Regions from separate parts of the Shewanella khirikhana genome, predicted to be linked through region 2. Evidence: riboswitches for the same ligand, from Rfam matches in the RefSeq annotation. Region 2 holds a riboswitch; the other holds the start of a gene.

Region 1 (9,461 bases), 530 kb from region 2:
ATCCAGCAAGCTGGTGAAGACAACCTGGCCTATGCCGATTCAGCGCACGAAAATTCGTCAGTTGATATCGTGCAGAGCGGTGAGTTCAACAGCGCAGCCGTTGAATCCTGGCTCGGTCTGGAAAACGACCTGGACGTAATACAGGTTGGCGACAACCACATTGCTGACGTGTATGTTCGTGGCGGTTCTTACAACACTGTAACTGTTACCCAGTTTGACAGCAGCAACCAGGCTTATGTCACCAGCATGGGTTCCAACAACACAGCGATTGTGAATCAGGGCACACTAGTGTCCAACTGATGATTCTCTGAACAAAGGGTGCTTCGGCACCCTTTTGCTGTGACAGAACAATTGACGGTAAATAGCTTTGGAAGGGGTGGATACTGTCGTTTATTTGGTGTAACTTGTGCTTGTTCTGCTTGGAGATTAGTGCGGAGCAGGGCGAGTTAACCCAAATTTAACACGGAGGTTGAGCGTTATGTTCAAGATTATTCATTGGATGGTTGTATCTCGTTCACATTTATTGGGTGATTTGCTGGATTGCCGTTGGCCACAGGAATTCCTGGTCAAATTGACCAAGGCTGAACCTGAGGAGATGAGCAATAAATTGCATCTCAGCCAGATTTCACTGGTAGTCGTGGATCTGGCGTCTGTGGATTTGCAGAAGGCGTATCAGCTGCAAAAACACATCGAAAGGGAATATTCGTCTATCAAGGTGGTATTTATCCACTTCCCCCGTCAAACCGATGCCCGTTTTCTCATTAACCCCTCTGTAACCGCAGGGGTGTTTTTCTTTGACGCCAGTTTGGCTGAAGTTGGTGAAGGTCTGGGAGAAATCCTCAAAGGCCGCAGTCAACTGCCAGCGCAACTGCTTCGCAACGCCAATGGCGACGATTACGAAGAAGACAGCGACAAGCTGACCATTCGTGAGCGCGAAGTGTTGCAGGCGCTGCTGTCAGGCAGCACCAACCTGGACATTGCCAATCGGTTGTTTGTCAGTGAAAGCACCATTAAGACCCACCTGTATCGCGCATTTCGCAAGATAGGTGTGTCCAGTCGTGGTCAGGCGATTGCCTGGGCTCAGACGCACCTGCATGAGGTTCATGTGTGAAAATTTGGCTGCTGGGGGCGTTGCTGTTTGGCAATGTCGCCCTGGCATCTGATGAAGGCATTATTCTGCCTTCCCAGGCTGCCGAAGGGCAGGCAACCAGCGATGCCAAACCTCGGAACGAGGCCGACTTGATTGATGGCCTTATTCTGAATCGGGCCATGACCCGCATGGGCCACAGATTCTACCGTGAGTTTGTTGGCGCCTGGCGGGATATTGGTGGAACGGGAGAACATGCCGGACTGACAGTGGTGGAACAAGCCACGGCACGCAGTGGCAGCAAAATCAGTGTGCTGCACAACCGCAAAGCGGTATATGTGACCGTGGTTTCTCCCGCCAGTCGGCAAATCGATGCCCAGGCCATGGCGGCCGCAAAACGGGTAGACGAAATGCTTCGGCAACAAAAGCAACAGGCCGTTTGGCAGGCAATGGCGGATCCGGATATGGCCGCCGATGAGTTTTAGACAGGGAATGCATAATGAAACTATGGCTGACGGCAGCGCTGTTTTTATGCACCAGCGCAGGGGCGACACAATTGGTGTACACCCCGGTCAACCCCGCCTTTGGCGGAAATTATCTTAACGGTTCGTATCTGCTGGCCAATGCGTCGGCACAAAACGAGCACAAAGCGAGCTCAGGCTACACTCCGCCGTCGGCATTGGACCGACTGGCCGGTTCCTTGGAAGCCAGGCTGATGAGCCAGCTGTTCAATGACGCGGCCAATGGCGGTGAAGGCTATCTGAGCACCAACGACTTCAATATTCAGGTGGTAAACGAAGACGGCGTGCTGTTGGTACATATTACCGACAAGGCTACCGGTGAAACCACTGTGATTGAGGTTGGCGGCCTCGGAGGAGGCAGCTGATGCTACGTGTAGCTATGCTTTGCAGCGCAGCGCTGCTATTGGGTGGCTGTGCAGCGTCGCTGGACACGGCTCCCACGGCCCAGGCCAGCAGCCTGATGCCCAGGGGCGCCTCCTACTACGACCTTTTGGGGCTGCCTGAGCCGGCGGGTCCCATGTTTGCTGCTGTGTATGATTTTCGCGATCAGACCGGGCAGTACAAGCCTATTCCATCCAGTAACTTCTCCACCGCCGTCCCCCAGAGTGGCACTGCGTTTCTGGCCAAGGCGCTGAATGACTCCAAGTGGTTCATTCCGGTCGAGCGTGAAGGGCTGCAGAATTTGCTGACCGAGCGCAAAATTGTCCGCGCCTCCCTTGGCGGTGATGGCAGTAGATTGCCGCAGCTGTCCAGCGCGCAGATCCTGATGGAAGGTGGCATTGTGGCCTACGACACCAACATTCGTACCGGTGGCGCCGGTGCCCGCTATCTGGGCATAGGTGCGTCGGGGCAATACCGGGTTGACAGTGTCACGGTAAACCTGCGGGCGGTGGATATTCGTACCGGTCGCTTGCTGTCCAGTGTCACCACCACTAAGTCGGTGTTGTCCAAGGAAATGTCAGCCGGGGTATTTAAATTTATCGATGCCCAAAAGCTGCTGGAAGCCGAAGCCGGCTTTACCGCCAACGAGCCGGTGAGCCTGTGTGTTGCGGCGGCCATTGAAAGCGCTGTGGTACACCTTATCGCCGATGGCATTTGGAAAGGCTCCTGGGCACTTGCCAACCCGCGGGATGATGTAAATAACCCGGTGCTGCAAAAGTACTGGCAGGAAGCTCATCCCGAGGCGGTCATCTATCAGCAAGGCAATCAAAGCTGACGATTGATATCATTGAAAAAGGCACCCTGAGGGTGCCTTTTTTATGTGCTTCATTTGCCTCAGCTGCAACAGAAGATCCGTTGGCGTCTTTCTGCTGCAACAAGTCTCGCTGCGGCAGGGTGCTGTTATGCTCCCAGCCAAGGTGCGGCTGCGGCTTTATCCTCAAGGTGCAAAGAGACAGTGTCCAGCGGCGCCGCCTGAAGCTGCAAAGTGGCGGTATGCAGCTCGTCCCGGCGCAGGAAGTGAATCGCCAGTTCAGTGCCAACACCATAACTTTCGAGCTGTTTTTCAAGTCCGGCGCCAGCCTGCAGATGGTCGACTGCAATCAGCAAATCGCCCACCGACAGCCCGGCCTGATAGGCACTGCCACCTTCTGCAACCGTTTGAATGCGAACTCCAATGGTTTCGGGTTTGAATTTGGCGCCAAGGGCGACTTTCAAAGTGTCGGGACGGCCGCCGCCGCTATCGCTTTGGCCTGAGGCTGGCCGCAGTTCCATCCGCACCCCAAAGTGAGCCAGCAGCGGCTCGAGGGGCAGATCGTCGGTGTTGTCCAGAAAGGCAAAAATGTCGCTGGCATCCCGTTCCAGCAGTTCACTTACCAGCTCAAAGTGGCTGGTCTCTGTGGTGCCCTTTCCCGGAAGGCCAAAGCGTTGCCACAGGAGCTGCATCAAAGAGTCTATGTTCTTTTCGCCGCCGGTTTCCTTGCGCAGGGTGAGGTCAAGGTACAGGGCAAAGAGTGCGCCCTTGGTGTAATAGCTCACGATGGCATTCTGGGCATTCTCGTCCTGCTTGTAGAACTTGGTCCAGGCATTGAAGCTTGAATCCCGCAGGCTTTGCTTAAAGCGTCCTTTGCCGCGATAGACCCGGGTCATGGTTTCGCTCAGCATATCCAGGTATGCCTCAGCGTTTACCCGTCCTGCGCGCAGGGTGAGCAGGTCGTCATAGTACGAAGTAATGCCTTCGTAGGCCCACAACTGGCGGGTGTAGCTCTCACTCTCAAGGGCGTAAGGCAGGAACACCTCGGGCTTGATGCGCTTAACGTTCCAGTTATGAAAATACTCATGGCTGCAAAGGGATAAATAAGTGCGGTAATCCTTGCTGACCGCTTCATCCATTGTGAGCGGTAAGTCCTTGCGCGAGCACACCAGCGCGGTGGAGTTTCTGTGCTCAAGGCCACCGAAGCCGTTATCCAGCACCATGGTCATAAACAGGTATTCATTGAACGGGGCTTTGCCGCCAAAGAGCTGGATTTGGGTTTCGCAGATGGCCTTTAAATCGGCGCAAAGTCTCGGCATATGGCAGCGGTGACGGCCGGTCAGCACTATGTGGTGCGGCACGCCGCAGGCCTCAAAACTCGCCAGGGTGAAATCCCCCATCTCTACCGGATGGTCAATCAGGGCATCGTAATCGTCGGCAACAAAGTCACCGAATTGCCAGGGATTGCCGCTGCGTCTTTTAAGACCAGTGGCAAGGCGCCAGTGCGTAAGCTCTGGCAAATCAGGTGCCTGCATGGAAACCTGTAACGGTTGCTCGGTTTGACCTTCAACTGCCAGAAACACGCTGGAGCCATTGAAAAATCCGTGGCTCATATCCAAATGGGCGCTTCGCACCGACATATCGAAAGCGTACACCTGATACTGCACTGTCAATGGTGCACCTTGGGCGCATGCCAGCTGCCAGCGCTGTTTATCGAGCTGATTGAGGGCAACGGGGGCGCCGTTTTGGCTGGCTCGGATGGAAATCAGATTGCGGGCAAAATCCCGGATCATGTACGAGCCCGGGATCCAGGCCGGCAGCGATAAACACTGGTTTGCCGCAGGGGAGGGAATGTCGATGCTGACGTCAAACAGATGGGCTTTGGGATCGCTTGGGAGAATGCTGTAACGGATCATAATGGTTCCCGATGTCTAGGGGCTGTTGATCTTTCGTGGTTAAATTTTGTTCTAAATAAAAGCGTTTTAATCAAGGGGAGTGCTCTGCCGCCTGGTGATTCTAAGTCCTGGTGATTCTAAGTAAGGAGCGCTCCCGGAATGCTGGCATGCTGCCAAAAAATGTGGGTCTTGGCAAAGCCTTGGATGGGTGAGACTGTGGCTCTTGAATGCCTTTCCTAAATGGAAGGCATAAGTCCGACACTCACCTAAAAGACGCTTACCCAAATGCCGCTGGCCTTGCTATCATAAGCCCATTGAATTTCAGGCAGAAAGCCGGATCATTTTTTTTGGGCAAACTGTCTGTTCGGGCAAATTTGGGCAAGCCATTGGCAAAGCCTGGCAGCATATGGAGTTCACCATGGCCGAAGAAACCATTTTCAGCAAGATTATCCGCCGCGAAATCCCCGCCGACATCCTGTATCAGGATGAACTGGTTACCGCTTTTCGGGATATCGCACCCAAGGCGCCAACCCATATTTTGATTATCCCCAATCACCTTATTCCTACAGCCAACGATGTAAAGGCATCCGATGAGCTGGCCCTGGGGCGCATGTTTACCGTGGCAGCCAAGCTTGCGGCCGAGGCAGGCATTGCCCAAAGTGGCTACCGCCTTATCATGAACTGCAACAGTGACGGCGGCCAGGAGGTGTATCACATCCATATGCATCTGGTGGGCGGCGAGCCGCTGGGCCCTATGCTGAGCAAGCGATAAGCCATGAAAGTGAATCCGGATTTTTTCCCGCTGACGACCCTGGCCAGGCGCTTTGTCAGTCAGCTGGCACAGTGTCGCCGTCTGGGGATTGAAGTGCTCGAAGGCAGTGAGCACCACGTGCTGCTTGAGCTGCCCTACAGCCCGGCGCTGATTGGTTATCCCGACACCGGGGTTATCCATGGCGGGGTGATCACCACCTTGATTGATACCGCCAGCGGTACCGCTGTGGTGTGCGCTATCCAGGAGAAATTCAACACCCTGGAGATTTCGCCCACCCTGGATTTGCGGGTGGACTACATGCGTCCGGCCGAACCCGGCAAGCCTGTGTACGCCTTCGCCGAGTGTTATCGCTTATCCAGCAACATCGCCTTTACCCGCGCCATTGCCTATCAGGACAGCATAGATGAACCCATCGCCCATGCGGTGGGCTCCTTTATGCGCATCAGCCCGGAAATGGTCGGTGAGCAGTTCCGCGGCGCCCTGCTTGAAGATGGCATAGTGCTTGGGCCGGAAGTGACCGAGCTTTCTCACTGTCAGGACGAAGCCACCCGCTCAGCGCCCATGGACGTCAAAGAAATCGTTCGCCGGGTTACTGAGCTCAATGACTTTGGTCATCTGTTGGAGCAGGTGCCCTACGCCCGCTTTATCGGCATGGCGGTGGAGCGATTCGGGGATGAATTGGTGTGCCGTTTGCCGGCGCGGGATGCCAACATAGGCAACCCAGTGCTGCCTGCTATCCATGGCGGCGTGATTGCCGGTTTTATGGAAATGTCGGCGATTGTGCAGCTGATGGTATTCATGCAAACATCCAGAGTGCCCAAGGTGGTGGACTTTTCCATCGACTATCTGCGGGCCGGGCTGCACAAGGACACCTTTGCCGAGTGCATCATCACCCGCCAGGGGCGCAGGGTCGCTAATGTGAACATTAACTGCTGGCAAACCAACCGCAAGCAGCTGATTGCCACCGCGCGTGCTCACTTCCTTATCGACTGATAACGCTGATAGCAAGGTCGATAAGCCTGGATTCAGCAAGGCCGTGGCACTCTGGTGGAATTCGTTAATCAGGAGGCAAGATGAAAAAAGGAATGACATTGGTGCTGGCAGCCGTGCTGGCTATGGGCGTTGCAGGCTGTGCCAAGCACACCGCCGGAGTTTCTGTGGCCTCCAGCGGCGAAACCCGGGTCGATAACGCCACCTTTGGCCGCGAAGTCTCGGTCAGTAACCTCAGTCTGCTTGGCAGCGGCGATATGCTCAAAGGGACGGCGCTCATCGCCAGCAAGGTTTCGACCGATCTCAGGCTGCAATACAAGTTCAGCTGGTATGACGCCCAGGGGATTTTGGTTGAAGGGGAAGGCCAAAGCTGGCAGTCCCTTAAACTGCATGGCATGCAACAGCAACAGGTCAGCAGCGTCGCGCCCAATCAAAGCGCCAGCCGCTTCGAAGTCTATGTGCGTAAAGCGTTTTCGAACTGATCTTTGGCGCGTGAATAACTGAAAACACCGGCTTGGCCGGTGTTTTTTTATGGGCCGAATTCATCCCACCTGGCCGCTGGTCACAAAAATGGCGCCACTGCGGTAAATTTCATCAAAGCCGTTGCAACAAAAGTATCATCTTGGTGATGGATAAGCGTATAATTGGCCGCGCCAAGGGGTGTCCGCCGCAGGCGGACTGAGATGTCTACCGACAAACCCTTAGAACCTGATCCGGCTGATACCGGCGTAGGAATGGGCCTAAGATAGCAACGTATATTCTTGCCGCTCCGAGCTTGCCGGATCTCAAACATTTTTGTTGAGGTCCCCATGTTTACACCATCCCGCAGTTCCCGTTTCCCCTTGTTTGGTCTGGCGCCGGTCGCCCTGGCTGTGGCATCTGTGATGTCGCCAGTGGCTATGGCCAATGAGCCTGCCGCTGAAGCGCCCATGGAAGTGATGCTGGTCACCGCCGATTTCCGTGGTCTGGCGGTTGAAAAAATTCCCTCCAGTGTCACCGTAATTGATGCGCAGAAGCTTGAAGATGAAGGCGCGCAGCACTTTGAAGACATTCTTGGTGCCGTGGCCAACTTCAACTGGTCCGGCGGCACCTCGCGCCCGCGTTATTTCCAAATTCGCGGTGTGGGTGAGCAGGAAGAATACAAGGGTGCTCCGAACTCCTCTGTGGGCTACCTGATTGATGATATTGATCTTTCTGGCCTTGGTATGGTGTCGTCCATGTACGATATGCAGCAGGTGGAAGTGCTGCGAGGTCCCCAGGGCACCCGCTATGGCGCCAATGCGCTGGCGGGCTTGATTTACCTGAAAAGCAACGATCCCACTGAGCAGTTTGAGCACGGCGCTCAGCTGAGTCTAGGTTCAGACAATCTGCGTACTTTCTCCGGCTTCAGCTCGGGCCCTATGATGGACTCGGGTGAGCTTCTGTATCGTGTGTCGCTGCAACAGCACAATCAGGATGGTTTCCGCGACAACCTGTTCCTTGACCGCTCCGACACCAACGAGCGTGATGAACTGAGCCTGAGAACCAAGGTGCGTTGGTACGCAAGCGATAACACCCAGGTGGATTTTACCCTGCTGCATGCCGACTTTGACAACGGCTACGATGCCTGGACGCTGGACAACAACGGCTTTAATACCCTGACCGATCAGCCCGGCGTGGATGCCCAGCGCACCACTGGGATTGGCCTTAAGCTCAATTACGACGGTTTCAGTTCTGCCGAACTGACCTCGCTCACCAGCTTTGCCGGCACCGACCACAGACACGCCTACGACGGTGACTGGGCCAACCCAGAATATTGGGCCAGCCGCGAGTGCGAAGCCTATGACGATAACTGGAACGTGATTGGCACCGAGCCCTGCGTGTACGACTACACCTGGGATAAGCGCGGCGATCGCACTACGGTATCCCAGGAATTTCGTCTGGCGAGTAAAGAAGAAGGGCGCATTTTTGGCGGCAGCACTGACTGGCTGCTGGGCCTTTACGGCATGCAGTTGAATGAAGACAACGATCTCACTTCTTTCTACAACGGCTGGGCTGATGAAACCCTGCGCTCCGAGTACGATGCCCGTAACCTGGCGGTGTTTGGTCAGCTCGATACTGACTTTGGCGATGGCCTGAATCTGTCGGTGGGAGCCCGGGTTGAGCGCCGCGATGCCGATTACGTGGATGATGCCGGAGATGCCTTCAGCCCGTCCGAAACCATGTGGGGTGGTCATATCGCCCTTGGCAAGCAGCTTAATGACAGCCATAACCTCTATGGCCGCATTGCCCGTGGTTACAAGGCCGGTGGTTTTAATATGTCGCTGCCGGCCGAGTTTGCCGACAAAAAAGAGTTTGATACCGAAGTCCTGTACAACTACGAAATAGGTCTCAAATCCAGCTTCCTCGATGGCAACCTGGGCACCAATCTGGCAGTCTTCTTCATGGATAGGCAGGATCAGCAGGTTTCTGCATCGCAGCAGGACCCTGAGCGGCCACAGCGTTTTATCCTGTTTACTGAAAATGCCGGCAGCTCAACCAATTATGGCGCCGAGCTCGATGCCAACTGGTACGCCACCGACAATCTGCATTTTTATGGCAGCCTGGGCTACCTCAAGGCCGAGTACGGTGATTACAGCTATCAGGACAAATACGGCACTGTGGTTGATCTCAGCGGCCGTGAACTGGCCCACGCGCCAAACTGGACCTGGTCTGTGGGTGCCACCTGGCGTGCCGACAGCGGCTTTTTCGCCAATCTCAATGCCAATGGCAAGAGCAAGTTCTACTATTCTGACTCCAATGACTCAGTGTCAGAGGCGTATTCTGTGCTCAATGCCCGCGCCGGTTATGAAGGCGATACCTGGTCTGTGTATCTGTGGGGCCGTAACCTGCTTGATGAGCAATACGGTGTCCGTGGCTTCTACTTCGGTAACGAGCCAGACAATGGCTGGGCCGATAAGCAGTATATCCGCTATGGCGACCCACGCAGCGTGGGCCTGACTGTGGATGTCAGACTCTAAACCAG
Region 2 (9,461 bases):
GCCTGTGGAGCGGCGAAATGGTAGCGATATCACCCAGCAGCAACAGATCCCTGGCATTCGACTGCTGCCAGGGGCAATCACCGCCTTTGGCAAGCACGCTGCCGCCAAAGCGGCGCCACAGTCTGTCGGCGGCAATTGCCAGGGCATCATCATCTGCCAGCAACTTGCCGGTCAGACGCGACAGCTCCGCCTTGTTGGGGGTGATAAGGCTGATTTTTCCGGCAAAGGGACTGAAATCGAGCCCGCTGACAGACGCTGCTCCTTGAGAGCACGATGCCGCCTGCTGCAACTCGTCACCGCAGGAGGCCACCATCACAGGGTCAAGAATAACCGGCACGCCCGGCAGATTATCGCCAAGCCAGTGCGCCAGAAGCTCAAGCTGCGCCTGATTGGCGATAAGGCCGATTTTCACCGCAGCCGGGTACAAATCTGCCTTCAATGCCTCAAGCTGAGCCGCAAGCATGGCCGGGCTTACCGGCTCGACCGCCATCACCGCCACCGAGTTTTGCGCTGTGATGGCGGTTATCACGCTGCAGCCATGGCAGCCAAGGTCATGCAACGTCAGCAAGTCGGCCTGAATACCTGCGCCGCCGCCACTGTCGGAGCCAGCGATGGTCCAGACCACTGGCCTTGCCGCCAGTTCGCTTTCATTCAAGGGATTTGCAGCCATAGCCTTGCCCTCGCCCATTTACACCAGTTCCTGCTCGGCCTTGCGCGCCGCATCGACGTGGGCCTCGCTGTAAAGTGCGCTACCGGTTTCTTTGAAGGTGGCCGACATCTTGTCCATACCCGCCTTGGCATAGCTTTCGGCTTTGGAATAACTTTCAGCCGCGCCCACTTCCACCGTTTGTACAGCGTCCGGGTGCTTGTTGGCAGGATTCTCCAAGCTGGCTGCAGACTCTAAACTGGCAGCATAGTCACGTACGTCCTGGGTGATTTTCATTGAGCAGAACTTGGGGCCGCACATGGAGCAGAAATGGGCCACCTTGGCCGACTCCTGCGGCAGGGTCTCATCGTGATAGGCTCGGGCAGTATCGGGATCGAGCCCGAGGTTGTACTGATCTTCCCAGCGAAACTCGAATCGTGCCTTGGAAAGCGCGTTGTCGCGAATTTGCGCGCCGGGATGCCCCTTGGCCACATCGGCTGCGTGGGCGGCAATCTTGTAAGCGATAAGGCCTTGTTTTACATCTTCCTTGTTGGGCAGACCCAAGTGCTCCTTGGGCGTTACGTAGCAGAGCATGGCGCAGCCGTACCAGGCAATCATCGCCGCGCCAATGCCCGAGGTGAAGTGATCGTAGCCCGGAGCAATGTCGGTGGTCTGGGGGCCGAGGGTATAAAACGGCGCCTCGGCGCAGTGCTCAAGCTGCTTATCCATGTTCTCTTTGATGAGCTGCATCGGAATATGGCCCGGGCCTTCGATAATGGTTTGCACATCGTATTCCCAGGCGATTTTCACAAGCTCGCCAAGGGTTTCGAGCTCAGCAAACTGGGCTTCGTCATTGGCATCGGCAATGGAGCCCGGGCGCATGCCATCACCCAGCGACAGCGATACATCATAGGCGGCGCAAAGCTCGCAGATCTCACGGAAATGGGTGTAGAGGAAGTTTTCCTGATGGTGACTTAAGCACCACTTGGCCATGATGGAGCCGCCGCGGGACACTATGCCGGTAACCCGCTTGGCGGTCATGGGCACGTAGCGCAAGAGCACACCCGCGTGGATGGTGAAGTAATCCACCCCCTGCTCGGCCTGCTCAATCAGGGTGTCGCGGAACACTTCCCAGTTAAGATCTTCGGCGATGCCGTTAACCTTCTCCAGCGCCTGATAGATGGGCACAGTGCCAATGGGCACCGGTGAGTTGCGCACAATCCATTCGCGGGTCTCGTGAATATAACGGCCGGTGGACAGGTCCATCACAGTATCTGCGCCCCAGCGGGTGGACCACACCAGTTTTTCCACTTCTTCCTCGATGGAAGAAGTCACCGCCGAGTTGCCGATATTGGCGTTCACCTTCACCAAAAAGTTGCGGCCAATGATCATAGGCTCAGCTTCAGGGTGGTTGATGTTGGCCGGAATAATCGCCCGGCCACGGGCCACTTCGTCACGGACAAACTCAGGAGTGATGGACTTACCAACCAAAGCACCAAAGGCTTCGCCGGGCTTTTTGCGGTTAAGCTGCTCGTCGGTCACTTCATCGCGGGCCATGTTCTCACGAATGGCGATGTATTCCATCTCCGGGGTGATAATACCCTGACGGGCATAGTGCAGCTGGGTGACCCGCTTGCCAGCCTTGGCGCGGCGCGGCTTTGGCAGCACGTCAAAACGCAGGTGATCCAGCCCCTCATCGGCGAGACGCTGCTGGGTAAAGTTGGATGAGGCGCTGTTAAGCTCTTCTGTATCGCAGCGCGCTAAAATCCAGCCCTCACGCAGTTTTGGCAGGCCGTGGCGCACATTGATTTCAGCTTCGGGATCTGAATACGGTCCGGCGCAGTCGTATACCTTGATGGGCGGATTGGCCTCGAAGGTTTCTTCGCCGCGGGTGTTCACGATGCGGGTATCGGTTTGATGAATTTGACGCATGCCCACCTGGATATCAGGCCGGGAGCCTTCAATAAAAATCTTTTCGGAATTGGGGCGGCGCAGCGGCTTTAAGTTATCGATAAAGTCCTGGGCGGCTTTACGGGTTTCGCGGCGGTTTGACATCAGCAATCTCACTTTTGGTTTCAAAATGGAGTTGCTTGTCGGGGGAGAAAATTGAGCAGTTGAATCAGCGGCGACGACAGTTTTTGCAGTGTTTTCAGCGCTGTCTGGCGTCTCATTCACCCCGGTTGCCTGGCACACTCTCGGCATTTTTTGCTGAGTTTTTGCGTTGCTGGCCACTTGGTCATCAGTTTGCGGTGGGCTTTCGCCTCATTTTCCCGCTTATCTTCCGGTTTATCTTCCGGCTTAGGCTGCTGACACTAACTGGGGTGGATTTGATGCTTGTTTCCTTCGCAGGTTCTAACCTGATCAGGTTCAACGGATCCCGAATAAACGGTCTCAGCCCTAAGGCACTCCGACAAGTGCTGGCAGTATAGGCTTAAGCGAAGGCCAATGACAATAGCCACGAATGGGAAATTTATTCACAAAAGCAATGAGGCATTAATTACCTTTATTTCAACAAGATTAGTCAATTTGAAGTCATTAGGATGAAAATAGTTCAACGCAAATCCTGCTTGCCCATCAATGCAAGGTACTTGTTGATACCTTCCTTGAGGGCCTTTTTTACCCTGTCCTCACCACAGCGAAATGGAAAACCCAGGTTTTCGGCATGGGGATTAATGGGCGTTGGCACCTTCACCACCCGGTAGCAGGTATCGCCGGATTTCACGATACGGTTGGGATCTATGTCGGAATCCAGGGTGTTGGGTTTATAGAAATCATCGGCGCTTGGTACCAGCAGCACTTCCATCTCGGGCAGAAGCTCTGACATGCCACGCCCCGCCGCATTCATGTGAACGGTCTGCTCGTCGGCGTAACTCTGCGATAAGGCATTCAACGCCTGAGCGTTTTGGCGCGCCATAAAACGGCTGGCGGGAGTCGAGAAATCAAGCTGACTCTGCTCAGATGGTGCGGGCGTCTCTATCGGCGGCAGAGATTCCCGCCGAGCCTGCTGCGCCGGTTCAGCTATAGGCTGTGCTGGGGGCGGTTCATCTTTGATAGGGGCAGGCTCTTTTGGTGCTGTAGCCAAGGTTGGCTCGACAGGCGTTTTTTGCTCGTTCACTTGCTCACGCTCAACCTGTTCGGGTTCGGGTTCGGGTTCGGATTGAGGTTTGACTGCAGCGAGCTCCGATGGATTCGCCTCTGGCGGCTGTTCAATTGGCTGTTTTGGCGCGCTGAACACCAAATAGGATTGCAACGCCTTGGGCTGGTTGGCGCGCTCATCCAGCGCCGCGCTTAATGAACCCAGCTGCGGTGCCAACTGCCAGGCAAGCAGCCCCAAAACGGCAAGGTGCACCAGGGTAACGGGCAGCAGCAATTTAAGCGGCAGTGTCTGCCTAACGTCGATTCTGTCGCGCTCCTGGGTTTTATCTTGCTGTGCAGTTTGTTCTTGTTTTACGGTTTCTTCTTGTTCAACAGTTTCTTGCCGCGCCCCGGCATCCTGTCGCGTAAAAGCCGTGAAAGCAGGAACCACTATAGAGCCGCTGTTATGGTCAGTGCGCTCAATGCCAAGGTTAAGATTGTCACCGCCTCGGGCAGGCAAAACGGGGGCAGCCAGGTGCAGCGGAGATACATCCTTCGGGGTTCGAGTGGCAAACAAGCTCAGCGAAGCCACGTAGCCATCATCCTGCCTGTCGTGCCGATGGGCATGGATAGGCTGCGGCGCAGGTGCCAAGGAGCAGCCCGATCCGTTCGATTTATCCTCTTCAGCACATGCTTCGTGGCCACCGGATTGAATGCACGGATCCTGCATACCCGGTGTTTTCAATTGGGGATTGCGGCTGGAGTCATTGCTGTTACTGCTGTTGGTCAAACGCCTTTCCTTTTCCCTGGGCTCTTGCGTGAGCTTTTCCCTGATTTTCTGGCCTTTTGGCTGGGCTCGGTTTTGCTTTATTTGTGCTGGGGGCTTAGGTTCCTTCTCGAGCTTCGAGCTTCAGCCTTCAGTACACCTGAGACTGTGAACTGTGCCCAGAGTCCGGTGCCAATGTCGTTTCTTTTGCCCTGGAACCATTAGCTGAACTTACCAAGCGAACTAAATTGCAGCGCCTGATAATTCACCCGCTTAAAGCCGCCATTAACCATATCGCTATTGGAACAGAGCCAAGCTGCAAAAGTTCCTGATTGGTTATCATCTCGCGCAGCCTGCTGCCTATCTTAAAGGGGGAAGATTTTGCCTTGCCCAAAAGCACCTAATTCAATACATTGATTTAAAACAGATAAAAATATTTAAGCGTACACTTGTACTCTTTTTTGTGGTGTTTGCAGAAAGTGAATGTTAGATTAACGACTCTAATGCCAAGCCCTATCCCAAGAGTTCATCATGCCGTCAATGCAAGCCAGCAGCGTATCAGATCCTGCTCCCGTTAATGCTCCGAAAAATGCCTCCTCGGATGCTTATGGCAACGCCAGCCAAGCCGCTTATTGCGAGCGGGAAGAACTGGCCAACACCTTAAGCCACGGCATTGGCGTGCTGGCGGCGCTGCTTGGCACAGCGGCCATGTTGTATGACAGCATCGGCCATTTGAGTTTGCTGCAAACCTTCGGCGTTGGCCTTTATGGCCTGAGTATGGTGCTGCTGTTTGCCTGCTCTACCGCCTATCACTGGGCCAAATCACCTGCACTTAAGCGCAAACTCAAACTGTTTGACCACTGCGCCATTTATCTTTTGATTGCCGGAACTTACACACCGTTTGTACTCATTACCCTGGAAGGCGTCGGTGTCGATTGGGTACTGGCTGCCATCTGGTTACTTGCGCTTGGCGGTATTGGATTCAAGCTTTTGTTTTTACATCGCTTTAAAGCATTCAGCCTGGTGCTGTACCTTGCAATGGGCTGGTTGTGTGTGGCGGTGCTCGACAAGATGATCGCCGGCATGACCGACACTGGCTTTACTCTGCTGCTCACCGGCGGCCTGTTTTACAGCCTGGGGGTGGTGTTTTATGCGGTTAAACGCATTCCCTTTAACCATGCCATTTGGCACCTGTTTGTGCTTGGCGGCGCCATCAGTCACTTCCTGTGCATTTACCTCACGGTGATCCCCAAGGGCCAGTAAGCAAAGGTTAAAGTACCAAATGGCATAAAAACTGAGACGCAAATGCAGTTCCTCTTCATGCCAGTGGTTTGCCAAACACCTATACTCGCCAGCCTGTTGTTCACCGGTGTGCTAGCTGATAAAGGTACTCTGTTGGCGCCCAGCTGCTCTGTGGGCGCTCAGTGCTAGTGAAAATCCCGCGAAGCCACTTTGAGGCTATCGAGCAAATGCGAGATATCCTCAAGCCGACCTGCCACCACATGGGTCACGCCATCGGCATGTTCCACTGTGCCATTTACTTTCAAAATTGTTGATGTCAAATACGGCTTTCGCTGCGCCCTTGCTGTGCCCATCCACACTATCAGGTTAGTGTTGCCAGTCTCATCTTCCAGGGTAATAAAGGTAACGCCAGATGCAGTGCCGGGTCGCTGCCTGCCGGTCACCACACCGGCAACAGTTACCAGCTGCCCATGACGGGTGTCCTCAAGCGCTTTTGCTGTCAAAGTTTTTCCAAGTAAACCAGCAGTTCGCAACAATGCCATCGGATGTTGCCCCAGACTTAGCCCCTTGCTGCGATAATCCGCCTTGAGGCACTGCACCGCATTGGGGGCATCAAGACTTGGCTCTGCGCCCCCTGGCAGCAGCGGCTCTGGCAAGTCATCAAACAGCGGCAGGCTTGTCTGGCGGGCCGACAATTGCCAGCGGCTTTGAAATCGGTGGCCACTGAGTAACCTGAAGGCATCGGCAGCAGCAAGCAGCTCCAAAGCGTGCCTGTCGAGCAAGACGCTGACCTCACTCAAGTGCGCAAAACCCGCCGCTGGGCGAGCGGCAACCAGCCTTTGCATAGCCTGCTCTTTCAAGCCCTTAACCTGCCTGAATCCGAGCCGTATCCCAAAGCCGGTGGCGGTTTTCACCAGGCTGCTGTCCCACTGGCTGTGATTGATACACACATCAAACACCTCCACTCCATGACGGCGCACGTCCTGCAACAGCTGCGATGGGCTGTAAAACCCCATCGGCTGGCTGTTCAGCAGCGCGCAGCAAAAGGCCGCCGGGTAGTAAAACTTAAGATAAGCAGAGACATAGGCTAACAGCGCAAAGCTTGCCGAATGGGATTCAGGAAAGCCATATTCGCCAAAGCCCTGAATTTGGCGAAAGATCTGTCGGGCAAAGTCTTCGCTGTAGCCCCGCGCAGCCATGCCATCCAGCAGCTTTTGCTCGAAGGGCCACAGCTTGCCGGTATGTTTCCAACTGGCCATGGCCCGGCGCAGCGCATCCGCCTCACCACCACTGAAACCTGCGGCCACCATGGCAAGCTTGATCACCTGCTCCTGAAAAATCGGCACCCCCATGGTGCGCTCAAGCACGGCTTTGACTGCCTCGCTGGGGTAAGTCACCGCCTCCAACCCTTTGCGGCGCCTCAGGAACGGATGCACCATGTCACCCTGAATTGGCCCAGGGCGCACAATCGCAATTTGAATAACCAGATCGTAATAGCATGCAGGCCTGAGCCTTGGCAGCATGGACGTTTGCGCCCGGGACTCCACCTGAAACACTCCCATGCTGTCGCCGCAGCTGAGCATATGATAGACATTGGGATCTTCGGCTTTGATTGACCGCATGCCAAAGGGCTGCTGATGACGACTGATAAGCTCGAAACACTTACGAATGGCAGTCAGCATCCCCAGCGCCAGCACGTCCACTTTCAGTAGCCCCAGCGCCTCCAGATCGTCCTTATCCCACTGGATCACGGTTCTGTCTTCCATGGCGGCGTTTTCCACCGGCACCAGCTCGGCCAGCGGCCCGGCGGAAATCACAAAGCCGCCTACATGCTGGGATAAATGACGCGGAAAGCCGAGCAAGGACTGCACAAGGTAGCCAAACATGTCGGCGCCAGGCAACTGTGCGGCCAATTGTTCGCGCCAGGGGTGACTCGGATCGCGCCTGTCGATGCCCTGAATGAGCCTTGCCACCAGCTCTCTGTCCAGCCCCAGCACCTTGCCTACTTCCCCCATGGCGCTTTTCAGCCGATAGGTGATCACACTCGCGGCCAGCGCCGCCCGGTGGCGGCCGTACTTGCGATAAATGTATTGGATCACTTCTTCGCGGCGCTCATGCTCAAAGTCCACATCGATATCCGGCGGCTCGTGGCGTTCTTTGGAAATAAAGCGCTCAAACAGCATATTGACCCGGGTGGGATCCACTTCGGTGATCCCAAGGCAAAAACACACCACCGAATTGGCCGCCGAGCCGCGACCCTGATGCAAAATCCGCTTGCGTCTGGCGAAGCGGACTATGTCGTAAATGGTGAGAAAAAAATACTCATATTCAAGCTCATGGATAAGCTTAAGCTCGGCCAGGTACTGGCGTTTTACCGCTGCTGGCACCGCCAAGCCGTAGCGGCGCCGGGCGCCTTTGGCGACCTCCCGGGCAAGGTATTCACTGGCGTTTAAGCCAGCAGGCACCAGCTCGGCCGGGTACTCGTACCTGAGTTCAGCCATCGAAAACCGGCACTGGCTGGCAATCTTCTGGGTATTGGCAATCCACTCCTGCGGATAACGGCGATGGATGCTGCCAAGGGGCCGCAAGTAATGCTCAGCGTTCTGGCACAAATGCCCTTCGGCTTCATCAAGCCTGAGGCCTAAGCGAATGCAGGTGAGTACATCCAGAAGCGGCTGGCGCGCCGCGCTGTGCATACGCACATCTCCTGCTGCCACGCAGGGGATGTCGCACAAATCAGAGAGGCGCTTCAAATAGCGCTGCCACAGGCTGCCTGCGGCCTCAAGACACTGCTCCGCCAGTAAGTAGCGCCGCCCCTGCCAGGCTGCAAGCTGTTTTGCCAGCCGCTTTTGTGTAGCAAACCACTGCCGCTCGGTCGCGGCAATGTCCGCCCCCGGATTTTGGGGCATAGGCGGTCGCCACAGCAGCACGCAGTCAGGCAACGGCGATAACAGGTCGTCCAGATTGATGCGATATTCCCCCTTGGGGGCCCGCCGCCGACCACGACTTATCAAACGGCACAGGGCGCCATAACCTGCCCGGCTGGTGGCCAACAGCACAAAGGTGCCTTCCGGCAGCCGAAATTCACTGCCCACAATCAGCGCTATACCAGCCTCCACGGCGGCCATGTGCGCCTTGACCACACCGGCCACCGAACATTCATCGGTAATGGCGATGGCACTGTAGCCAAGCCGCGCCGCCTCGGCCACCAGCTCGTGTGGGTGCGACGCGCCCCGTAAAAAGCTGTAGTTACTGATGGCATGAAGTTCGGCGTACATCAAAACCAGCCCTGCAAGTAAAGTCCGGGCTCGCCCTCACGGCGAAACACCCAGCACAGGCCACCTTCATGGTGGCGGGCAAGATAATAGTCACGCGCCGCGCCCATGGGTTTCCCGCTTGGCAAACTCTCGCTTACCTGGCCTGTATCAAGCTCAGTTACGCTTTGAGCCGCCACGGTTTGGCTGCCATGCCACCAGGGTTCACGCAGCCGCTCCGGGCCGCGCAGCAGCTCGACATCGGTTTCTGCAATCGCTTCGGGCGTTACCAAAAGCCAGGGCGGGCGGCAGGCAAGTGACAGCCCTTCTGTGGCAGCATCCTGTGTGGCCGCAGGCTTACTGGCTGCTGCGGCTTTTGTCGCTGTCTCGCTCAGTTCCATCACAGCAGTCGCGGCTTCGCTCGTTGCAGCTTTGTTCGTAACAGGCTCATTGGCCGCTGCTAAGCCCGTAATTGCTA

What was found. A riboswitch is a leader RNA that binds a small molecule or an ion and turns the genes downstream of it on or off. The one in region 2 is predicted to bind thiamine pyrophosphate.
Region 1: linked by a shared signal. The riboswitch ahead of STH12_RS05405 (TonB-dependent receptor) and the one ahead of thiC (phosphomethylpyrimidine synthase ThiC) in region 2 are both predicted to bind thiamine pyrophosphate.

The regions. Positions count from the first base shown of each region.
Region 1 is NZ_CP020373.1:1,232,199-1,241,659, forward strand. Features, by position in the region: gene STH12_RS05360 (curlin) at 1-300, shown strand, start outside; gene STH12_RS05365 (LuxR C-terminal-related transcriptional regulator) at 479-1,111, shown strand; gene STH12_RS05370 (curli production assembly/transport protein CsgE) at 1,108-1,572, shown strand; gene STH12_RS05375 (curli assembly protein CsgF) at 1,587-1,973, shown strand; gene STH12_RS05380 (CsgG/HfaB family protein) at 1,973-2,824, shown strand; gene STH12_RS05385 (M61 family metallopeptidase) at 2,950-4,716, opposite strand; gene hinT (purine nucleoside phosphoramidase) at 5,114-5,467, shown strand; gene STH12_RS21775 (PaaI family thioesterase) at 5,471-6,460, shown strand; gene STH12_RS05400 (YcfL family putative periplasmic lipoprotein) at 6,541-6,939, shown strand; TPP riboswitch at 7,104-7,209, shown strand; gene STH12_RS05405 (TonB-dependent receptor) at 7,267-9,456, shown strand.
Region 2 is NZ_CP020373.1:1,766,471-1,775,931, forward strand. Features, by position in the region: gene thiE (thiamine phosphate synthase) at 1-670, opposite strand, end outside; gene thiC (phosphomethylpyrimidine synthase ThiC) at 689-2,701, opposite strand; TPP riboswitch at 2,968-3,066, opposite strand; gene STH12_RS07725 (hypothetical protein) at 3,198-4,511, opposite strand; gene trhA (PAQR family membrane homeostasis protein TrhA) at 5,019-5,750, shown strand; gene STH12_RS07735 (error-prone DNA polymerase) at 5,915-9,007, opposite strand; gene STH12_RS07740 (Y-family DNA polymerase) at 9,007-9,461, opposite strand, start outside.